Regions from separate parts of the Phormidesmis sp. 146-33 genome, predicted to be linked through region 2. Evidence: riboswitches for the same ligand, from Rfam matches in the RefSeq annotation. Region 2 holds a riboswitch; the other holds the start of a gene.

Region 1 (5,077 bases), on a different contig from region 2:
TGCGCCTGACTCTGTGGTGGATGCTGACTACCGGGTGATCATTCCGCCAAACCGCAATCTCGACCAAAATGAGGACGATGAGGGATGAAAGAATTGCTTCTATCGCTTGAGAAATGCTAATTCTTCCACTGTGTTCTTGACCGTATTTTTGACAGTTAGCTAAATCTTTTGAGTTCGCTAAACTAACTATCTACCGGGACTTCGATCGCAGCCACATTCTCTCCAGGCTCTCGATCGTGTTGTGATAAGTGTCCGCTTTGTAAGCAAGATGCTGCGTGTAGAGCAGGTCAGTCAAAACGGGGGTGACAACCATGTTGATCGCAGTGGCTCCCATTCATTTATGCAGCAAGTCTTCTATCGAAATTCGTCTGGTCAAAAGCAGCGATCGCTCAATCCTCCAAAAACGCTAGGCTGGTGTAGAACCCTTATTCAATCAACGGACAACTCTTTTGTTAAAAGGCGTAAATCTCTATCTCATCGGCATGATGGGGGTTGGCAAAACCACGATCGGACGCTTGCTGGCAGACCAACTTGATTACCAATTTTTTGATGTTGATGCCGTCATTGAGCAGGCCAGCGGGCAGTCAATTTCTCAAATCTTTGCAGAGTCGGGTGAAGCAGCGTTTCGACAGCTAGAAACTAACGTTTTGGCAGAATTAGCTCCTTACACTCGACTTGCGATCGCGACGGGCGGCGGTATTGTCCTCAAACCCGAAAACTGGGGATATCTGCGGCATGGAGTCATCGTTTGGCTAGACTTGCCCCTGGATGAGCTTTACAATCGCTTGCAGCACGATCGCAGCCGTCCCCTGCTACAGTCTTCAGAAACGCTCAAAGCGAGACTCAACACGCTGACAGCCCAGCGTCAATCCCTATACGCTCAGGCAGATGTGAAAATTACAGCACAAGCTAACGAGTCTCCGACTGAGGTGTCTAGCCGAGTTATGGAAGCGATCGCTCAAGCCTGTCAGCAGAAGATCGCCGCCACTCAGGAGATCGATCGACTCAATCGAGAGGCTCCTTATAAAATTCAGAATCAGATTCAAAACAACTAGCTTCAAAACAGTTAGGGCAGAAATGAGAGAATCAGACGGGAAAATAACTCCCCAATGATTCTCTTATCTCCACCCTCTCATACGTTGCAGAGTTCAAGATTGGACGAATAGCCTTTTCTCAATCGTTGTCCAACGCTGAAGGAATGCCCAAAATGGGGCAGGGAAAGTCCTGACCTAACTGCTGTACCAGCGAATGAGCAGTCGTTTCACAACCCAAAATCAAGAGTGAAGCGGACTCTTCCTGAACCACAGACCTTAACTCTTCGGCTACGGTGCCAAATCGCAGATGCGTCTTTAGTGACCCTCGCCACTCATCCGCTAGACAGCGCGCTTGCCAGAGAATGCGATCGGCTTGCTCAAATACGTCCGACATCCCGATTGGTTGGATGAAATCACTGAGTTCGGGTAGCTCGACTACTGCTGTCTGATGACCCTGACGATCGGCTTTGCGAGGATATGGGCGCTCTCTCAGATCTACCCGATTTTCAACCTCTCGAATGCTTTCTGTAGGGCAATAGACCGGGATCTTAGTCGTTTTGTTTTCGACGACATACACAACCTGTACAGTGACTTGTTTGCCAGTGGCGAGCCGGGTCTGATGGGCAATCCACAGCGTCAAGTCTAGAGCCGTTTGACTACAAGGAGAACCCGAATAGCCAACCGCCAAATTGATTTCTTGCTTAGAATTTGGGGTCAGAGAATGCGCTTTGGGCAAAAGCACCATTTGATTCACTAGATCAGAACGACCCAGCGTGCTTTGAAGCCGCACCAACATGGACAAAATATTCACAGTAAAACCTCTCAGGATTAGGATAGGCGAGAGGTGGGTCAGGGCTAAACTCAACACTCAGAACAAATCCGAGCTTGAGATACCAGGAGACCTCAATGACAGTTGCTGACAGTAGCAAGTCTTGGGCGCTCCTCCCATTGCCGACGGAGTTAGCTGACGGGCTAAGACTGGAAGGTGTCTCTCTTAATCTGGGTAAGATTCGCCCCAAAAGGTTGGTTCCTCCGCTTCAAATTCGCAACTCAGAACATTTACTGAGCCAAAATTTAGATTAGGCTACCCACTCAAATAATGGTTTGACGGCACATGAAGGAGAATCCAACTTAGAGTTATGGAATCCTTCATTGATCAATCTAGTGCAGCTTTATGGTAAAAGGCTGCTACTTTTAAGACAAAAATCGTTTCTGCTTGAGTTTATTTAACCGCAAACTCTAACAGTATAACAGCGCAAATTACAGGTCTGCCTGTCCTATGAAAAGATATGTTTTGTTAGTGTCTGTTATCTAGACTACAAATACAACTATTTCATAAAGATTTTAGATTAATATCTGTCTAAAGACTCAGCTTAAAAGGAAGTTTAATCAGATGTTTTGAGCAGCCTCTGGGGTAGTGGAGATTCTTGGGAGACTGCTTTCTGGCTAGAGAATCTCTTAATTAACAAAGTTGAGAATTTGTGACGTTTGTTTCGACGTTTGTTTCTAACAAATTTTTGTATAGACGATTGGTTCTAGTAGCTCTTTTGAATTTGCCAAGCAGCTCTAAATAAGCAAAGGGTAAAACGATCGGCCAAAGTAGCGTCGCGATCGTCAACACAATTAAAGACATCTGTTTTTCTTCTTTTGACATATCAGCGTCTTGTCGGAAAAAACCCAGCCAGCCGATAAACAAAATGGGCATCATACCAAGGTAAAAAACACCCAGGAAGAACAACAGTGTCTGCATTGTGGATAACCCTCATGAATGATGTTTTAGGAACTGATAGGGCTTCAATCGCTTGTTAATGGACGAGAAATGGTATCCGAAGCGCCTTCTATACAAATACAGGGAAGCTCTGCTGATTCCATGAGCGTGAATACGTAAGCTGTTTTCAAGATGAGAGGTATTAAAAAATAAACTACCTCAAATCTACGGACAAGGGTTTCGTATGAGTCGCTACCTGATACGTTTAGTAGAAAGTTTACTTGAATTTGCTCCTTGCTGGACTGATCTGAGCCAACCAAAAATTCTCTTTTCCTAGAAGTGATGTCACTCAAAGTTTACGGTTTTAGGAGTCTATTGTGCCTTGAGTGAATGCTACTGACTCCATGATCTCCCTTTGGTTGTAGCAAAAAAACACGGTGCCATGTCTCTTACTTATGAGGGATCGTTTGCGGCGATACTGATGCATCTAGGCAATCGGTCATAGGTTATTAGTCATGAAATGCTCACTTTTTGAACTAACTTTTAGGCTCTAAACAGCAGGTAAACTCCAGTCAACGCGATCGCCACCCCCAAAACTGCTCTCAAACTAACTCTTTCACCCATGTAAACGGCAATCGGCAAAATAAATAAAGGACTTGTATTGGTGAGCGCCTGAGCAACCCCAGTAGCGGCATACTTTAAAGCGGTCTGCTGAAGCCAGATACCCAGGTAGGTGCTGACAAAGGCGGTTCCGACTACTACCTTGAGCAATCGATGAGACTGGAGTGGTTTGATTAGACTACGAGACTGCCCCTGCAAAACGACCCAGAGAAGCAGGACAATCGTGCATCCCAATAATCGGATCAGGGTACTCCAGAGAGGGTCTACATTAGTTCCTGACAGGGCGGCCCGTGATAAGACGGCTCCTCCAGATTGTCCCAGGGCTGCCAAAACGCCAAAGATTAGACCTCGTAGGGGACGAAAGTGAGTTTCAGCTTCAGATGGGGGAACCCGTTCGAGGACGACCCATATCACTCCGGTGAGGGTCAGTCCGATTCCTAACCAGGCTGAGAGCGGCAGACTTTCTTGCAGAAATATCAGGGCTAATAGGGCTGACAAAGAGGGGGAGAGGGTTTCCAAGACCAGCGTTCGTCTGGCTCCGATGCAGTTGAGGGTGTTGAAGTAAGCGGTGTCTCCAAAGGCGATGCCCAAAATGCCGCTGAGGAGGAGCAAAATCCAGCTTGTGGGGCTGATATCGGGAATGGGTTGTCCTTGTAAAACCAGCGTAATCAGCAGGAAGACGATCGCAATCCACCCTTTAGTGAGATTTAAAATCAAGGGCGACACCTGCCGTCCGACACCTGTATAGATGATGGAAGCGATCGCCCAAATCAAAGCGGCCGTCAGCGCAGCAAATTCTCCTCTAAATTGGAGCAAACCAGCGGGAAGTAAGGACATAGCAGACAGAAGGTGAGGGCGGCAAATCTAAAACTCAGAACTCAAACCTTTTTCAAGAGGTCTGCTGTTTGGTGAGGCTCGACGATCGTATTGGCGCAGAGAATTCCAGAGGCGGCGACAGCGGGCACTCCAATTCCGGGAAGCGTGCTGTCTCCGACGCGGTAAAGTCCAGAAATGGGCGTATGGCAACTGGGAAACCTGCCTTGACCAACGGCGATCGCGGCTCCATACGTCCCCTGATGACGGCGCAAGTAATGGGCGTGAGTGAGGGGAGTGCCGATTAGCTCCAGGACAATGCGCGATCGCAGGTCAGGAATAATCCGTTCTAACGCACGAAACAGGGAGTGCGATCGCGATCTTTTCCTCTCTTCATAGGTGTCGTCTCGGTGCCATCCCTCAAACGGTTCTAGCGTGTAGGCGTGGAGGGCGTGGTGTCCAGGGGGTGCCAGATTTGCATCCCAGACTGAGGGAATCGAAATCATGCAGGTGTTTCCTGGCGTAGTGATGTCTTGAGCCGCATCGTGAACGACGACGTGGTGCCCGGTCAGATTTTCTAAGCCGTCCGATCGGATGCCCAGATGCAGATGCATAAAGCTATCGACTGTGGGCGTGTCTAGCGAAGTCTGACGGTAAGCCGCAGGCAGATCAGTCGGTTTGAGTAACTTGGTGTAGGTGTCCCAAACTGTGGCGTTAGAGAGCACGATCGGAGCTGTCAAAATTTCCCTTTTTGTCTCTCCTTTTCTCAGCCCTTTTCTGAGCTGTACGCCTTGCACTTTGCCAGACTCAACCAAAATCTGCTCAACGTGAGTGCCCAACCGAAGCGTGCCGCCCCACTTTTCTAATCCTCTGATCAGCGCTTGAATAATCGCTCCACTGC
Region 2 (5,077 bases):
TGCCATCCAATAGCTCTAAATGAATCACAGGCTGAAAGATGCGATGACCCGCTTCATCCCAACCGATATCTAGAATCTGATACTGATGATGTGTCTCATCAAAAACTGGGACGGTTCGCACTGACCCCGATACTTGAGATCGCTCAACAATCTCCTGCAACACATCCAAAATAATATTGCGATAACGTCGATCGCTCATCCATTGGTCAAGCGTCTCATCTGTGCCATTTATAGAGGTTTGGGTATCCATTGTTTTACCTCTTCGAGATCTGGATCGACTAACAGTAACCGGACTTGATTCTCCTCTAGGCTATCGTGAAAAAACGGAGTCAGGAAAAAACGGTGATGAATTTCATCAGGTAAAGCCAGATAAGGGATACGATTGGGCTGAGTTTGTCTTAAAACCATTCGATAGTGGATGTACTGCCCAATTGCTTGATGAAACTCATACACAACACTCGCTGCCGAAAAACTTTTTACCTCAATTGCAATTTGAACGCTGTCCTTCTGTGCGACTAGGACTTGTTCCGCTCCTAAGTCAACTTCTAATTTTGTTGCGCCATATCTCAAGGTGAGCGGAGCAACATTCACCCAACTATCCTTTACCAAGGCTTGCTTAACTGTTTCATGAAAGGAATCTCTTGCTGACATTAAAATTTACACCTGCAAAACTGTCCCAGACGAAGAATGACTTACATTTACAGCGATCGTATCAAGTTTGAGCGCGATAGTCATTCAGTAGCGGTAATCGTAGGATTTAATCAGCAGTCTACAAAGTGCGATCGCTATTCGCAAGCCAGTACCTATGGTCAATTAGGGCTGTTAGCAGAGGCGGAGGGAAATGCTGCGGAGGCGAGAGCTTGTTTGCAAACCGCAATGGAAATCTTTATGGAGTTTGGCGATGAGTATCATATGGCGATCACTCAACGGAACCTCGATCGATTGTCGGATTGAATGCGATCTGTTTAACCTGGCAGTGCGATCGCCTGTTGTTAGAGCGATTTCACTTGAATCACGTAAAATGGGGGAAAGCGTTATCTTCGGGACAGCCAATCTGCCTGTTTATCGTCTTATGTTAGAAGCAACTCAAATTCAGCAAGCTGTTCTCGACAAACTTCGCCAGCTTCCTCTGGAAAAACAGCAGGTCGTTCTTACCTTTGTCGATTCTCTAGACACTTCAGATCCCTCTTCAGAGCAAGAATGGTCACTGTCCGCGATCGCTGCTTCTGTCCACGACTTACTGAACGATCCTGAAGAAGATATTTACACCTTAGAAGATGGTGAACCGATCGCAGATGAAGCGTAAGATTGTCTTGATCGAGTTTCCCTTCGACGATCTATCAAATAGCAAAATTCGCCCCGCGTATTGTCTAACAAGCTCAGTTAGAGAATCGTCATATCATCTTCGCGCTCATTACAAGTCGAATCCCAACTCAACTCCTTTCAACCGATCTAGTCCACATTACGAAGATCGATGATTCAGAGACAACTTGGAAAACTGTCCCCAAAAACTCATGAGCAACTGCTCGAAAAACTTTGTGAACAATTGAGTAGCGCGATCGTTCAACAGCACCTTGATCGCTTATCGGCTTGAATGCGATCGCTCTATTTGAGAGGCACGATCTCTTCGAGTTACCCGCAAGGGGTCGCGCTTCATTTTTTGCGACCTGCTAAAATCTGGAACACTGACTACGACTGAAACAACATGAGCGATCGCTCTAGCTCAGAATATCCAGAACTTCCGAACCAATGGCAAGTGATCGAGGTGAATAAAATTTATTGCTTCAACAACGATCAACAAGTTTCATTCAGTCAATCTCAGATCGAACTCGGTACTTTGTATGATGGATTAGGCAAGCATCTTAAAGCGATCAAGAAAGGTGTCGTTCCGCCCAAAGGAAATACTGGGCTGGTTCCCTCAGAGGAACTCGATTATGATTTCAAATCTAAAATTTTGGGAAAAGGTGGCAACCGTCGATTTCACGCCAAAATAATAGAAGAAGTCCTCCATTTCCCAGGCAAAATGACCACTCATTGAATAAGCTCTGTGAATACAACACTCAAAACTCATCCAGTTTGGCAAAACTTCACTCAAGCTCTAGCACAAATCGATCCAAATCAAATCGCACACCAACATCTACAAGATTGCCAAGCTGAAATTCACGGCTATTGGGACGAAAACGATCGACCTTACGAAACGATTCGATTTAAACAACTGCCTACTCCTCAACTGATTAGCAGTTCTCTAGGCGTAACTCCAAATCAAACAGAAACCGCGCATTGGCTTCAACTTAGATATTTACTCCTCGTTCCTACAGGCTTACCTGTGGGCGAGTTACTTCTAGTTCTAGACGACAGCCTAGAAGTAATCGATGAGAACTGGGTGATCGATGTTCACTCGCCTCATGTTGTTGCGATCGCTGATCCAAATTGATGCCAGCGCTCAACCATTTCCAGATAGCGAGATCGTAGCCGTTTCTAGCACGTTGAAATTAGACCATTATTGTGAGAGCGGTGTTATGAACCTTCAGGTTGTCTCTCAATCCTCACCCGATTTCACCTTACACATTTTGCTAAAGCAGCAAGTCATATCTGGGCAAACGTTCCAGATCAACCAAACTGTACAGTCGAGCGATCGCTATTCGCAAACCAGCATATGGTCAATTAGGACTGTAAGCCGCACCCGAATCGACATAAACCTCAATCCATTCCCAACGATCTCCCAACTTCACACCCATTGGAATAATCGGTTCAAGATTTCCTCGCTTTTGAAGATAGGGAAACCGAATCGGAGCCACAAGGTACACCTTCTAAATCAACAAATCATACGATGTCTCTGGGTGAGGAACATCAATGACTAAGGGCAAAACTTCCACCCCTGCCTCAACAAAAGGACGGCAAACCTCTTCTCTAGTATCCGCAACGCCTACAATCTGCCCACCTTCAATCGCAACCACTCTACCAGGGTATTTTGCAATTAGCTCGTCATAATGCGTAGCAAGCCACTGACTATCTGACGCAAGAATATCGGCAAGCATTTGGACTTCCATACTCTCAGCCTCATTGACAATATCCTCAATTTTAACAACATCAATGCGATCGCTTAACGAAAGACTGTGAAGCGCGATTGCAGCCAAGGAAAAAGCGAGTGAGATGCGAGCGCTAACCTAAGCTGATTGCCTGGAAGTGCGATCGATCGTTCTTCCTTTCCTGCCCGCAAGCCTCCTCACAGTGACCACAATTCTCGAAAATCACGATCAAATCAAGTTTGCAGCCGATCCTATTGAATTGTGTGACAATCAAATCGAGCTTGCAGTCGATCGCCGTGAAGTACTTTATTGGGCAACCATTCCAATGTGAGCGGCGACGATTTGCCAGGTTCCTTTGGGGGAGACGGCCCAGACGCGGGTAAAACGAAAGTCACCGTTCGCGGGATTGCTATTGTAGGTGCCAACTATTTGCATTCTGACGAAGACGATCGCGACCTCTCCATACAGTCGAATCTGCCGTTCGGAAGGGGTTAGCTCGTAGATCTTAATCAAGCCAGATTTGTGTGCAGCGAGATCGTCTTGTTTGCTAATGATTTCTCCGAGATGACTGGTGGCGACGAGTTCAGGGGCGAGTAGTTCATCCAAGACGCTGACATCAGAAGCCAACATTGCCAGTCTAAGCCGTTCTTCGGCCTCAATAATTTGAGTTTCAACTGTTTTATTCATCGTGTCACCTTTACAGCACTTTGCAAATAGATGAAGTACAAAAATAAGTGATTGAAACTCCTGGTCAGGTTTCTTGCCAATTTAAGTGTGCTTCACTAACTAGAAATCTGCTGTATAAACCAAAGTAATTCTGATATTCACTATCCTCCAGCTTTGTCCATGCACCCTACGACAAAAGATGGATTGATACATTTGGCGGAGAATGGTAGAGTCTTTAAAAGTCAAATCGGTCAGCTTAATCTGGTGAGTTTCTAGCAAGTAACTTACTGGAGCGGAGGAACCAAAACATCGGGGCTTATCTTCTGTGAAAGGTCGATCGCAAACGATTCAAACTTGAGTCGGCGACCAATACCAGAGAAGGGCATCTCTCAGCCCTCGCCCGTCAGCTAACTCCGTCGGCGGTTGAGAGAGGACTGTAGAGTTTCAGCATTTTGCTTTAGGCTCATCAGTGTCTCTAATTTAGGTCGAACATTTAGTTTGAGTCTTTGAGCTTGAGGTGTTGACGATGATCCTTCAGCTAAACTTGGCTGTGATCGTAGCCGTTGCGAGTCAGGCTACTTGGCGAAAAGTGCGTCCCGCGATCGCTCAAGAAGCGGTGTGGTTGCCTGCGATCGGGTTTTTGGGTGTGATTGTGCTGTGGTGGGCGATCGCCTTGCTCAAACACGACGTGATGCCGACTCCGCCAGAAGCGTTAATGGCAAACTTAGATTTCATTTTGCATCCCTTTTATCGGCGTGGGCCAGGGGATCTCGGAATTGGCTGGCTCCTGTTGGCGAGTTTGCGGCGGGTGTTGATTGGCTTTGGTTTGGGGGCGTTCGTAGCGATTCCGATCGGCTTTCTGATTGGCATGTCTAGACGAGCGATGTTGGCGTTGAATCCAGTGATTCAGATCTTTAAGCCGGTGTCTCCATTGGCGTGGCTCCCGATTGCGTTAGCAATTTTCAATTTGGCTGATCCCTCTGCAATTTTTGTAATCTTTATCACGTCACTTTGGGCAACGATTATCAATACCGCGCTTGGTGTTTCTAGCGTTCCACAAGATTATTTAGACGTAGCAAAAGTGTTAGAAATGCCGCGCTGGAGACGAATCACCAGGATTATTTTGCCTGCTGCGTTGCCGTACATTTTTAGTGGTTTACGAATTAGTTTGGGTGTGGCGTGGCTGGTCATTGTAGCAGTCGAGATGTTGACAGGTGGCATAGGAATTGGCTTTTTTGTCTGGGATGAATGGAGCCGCCTCAACTTAAGTTCAGTGTTTTTAGCCGTTCTAGTAATTGGTCTAACAGGATTGCTCCTAGACTTTGCCATCACCCAACTCGAAGCGTTTGTAACTCGTCAGCGGCGATCGACCTGAAAAAGCT

Evidence for each region. Region 2 has a riboswitch for cyclic di-AMP ahead of ntrB (nitrate ABC transporter permease). Riboswitches for the same ligand answer to the same signal wherever they lie in the genome.
Region 1: it holds a riboswitch for cyclic di-AMP, as region 2 does, so the genes downstream of both, ACJ2PR_RS06915 (universal stress protein) here and ntrB (nitrate ABC transporter permease) in region 2, are expected to answer to the same signal.

Annotation. Positions count from the first base shown of each region.
Region 1 covers NZ_JBJPHU010000011.1:48,994-54,070, reverse strand. The annotation lists gene ACJ2PR_RS06930 (hypothetical protein) at 1-88, shown strand, start outside; gene ACJ2PR_RS06925 (hypothetical protein) at 191-334, opposite strand; gene ACJ2PR_RS06920 (shikimate kinase) at 450-1,055, shown strand; gene ACJ2PR_RS06915 (universal stress protein) at 1,174-1,845, opposite strand; cyclic di-AMP (ydaO/yuaA leader) riboswitch at 1,972-2,100, opposite strand; gene ACJ2PR_RS06910 (hypothetical protein) at 2,497-2,784, opposite strand; gene ACJ2PR_RS06905 (DMT family transporter) at 3,286-4,200, opposite strand; gene ACJ2PR_RS06900 (phytoene desaturase family protein) at 4,242-5,077, opposite strand, start outside.
Region 2 covers NZ_JBJPHU010000057.1:693-5,769, forward strand. The annotation lists gene ACJ2PR_RS20890 (element excision factor XisI family protein) at 1-250, opposite strand, end outside; gene ACJ2PR_RS20895 (element excision factor XisH family protein) at 229-651, opposite strand; gene ACJ2PR_RS20900 (tetratricopeptide repeat protein) at 688-954, shown strand; gene ACJ2PR_RS20905 (hypothetical protein) at 902-1,306, shown strand; gene ACJ2PR_RS20910 (hypothetical protein) at 1,706-2,038, shown strand; gene ACJ2PR_RS20915 (hypothetical protein) at 2,048-2,434, shown strand; gene ACJ2PR_RS20920 (hypothetical protein) at 2,661-2,798, opposite strand; gene ACJ2PR_RS20925 (DUF5678 domain-containing protein) at 2,811-3,137, opposite strand; gene ACJ2PR_RS20930 (nuclear transport factor 2 family protein) at 3,336-3,716, opposite strand; cyclic di-AMP (ydaO/yuaA leader) riboswitch at 3,939-4,132, shown strand; gene ntrB (nitrate ABC transporter permease) at 4,222-5,070, shown strand.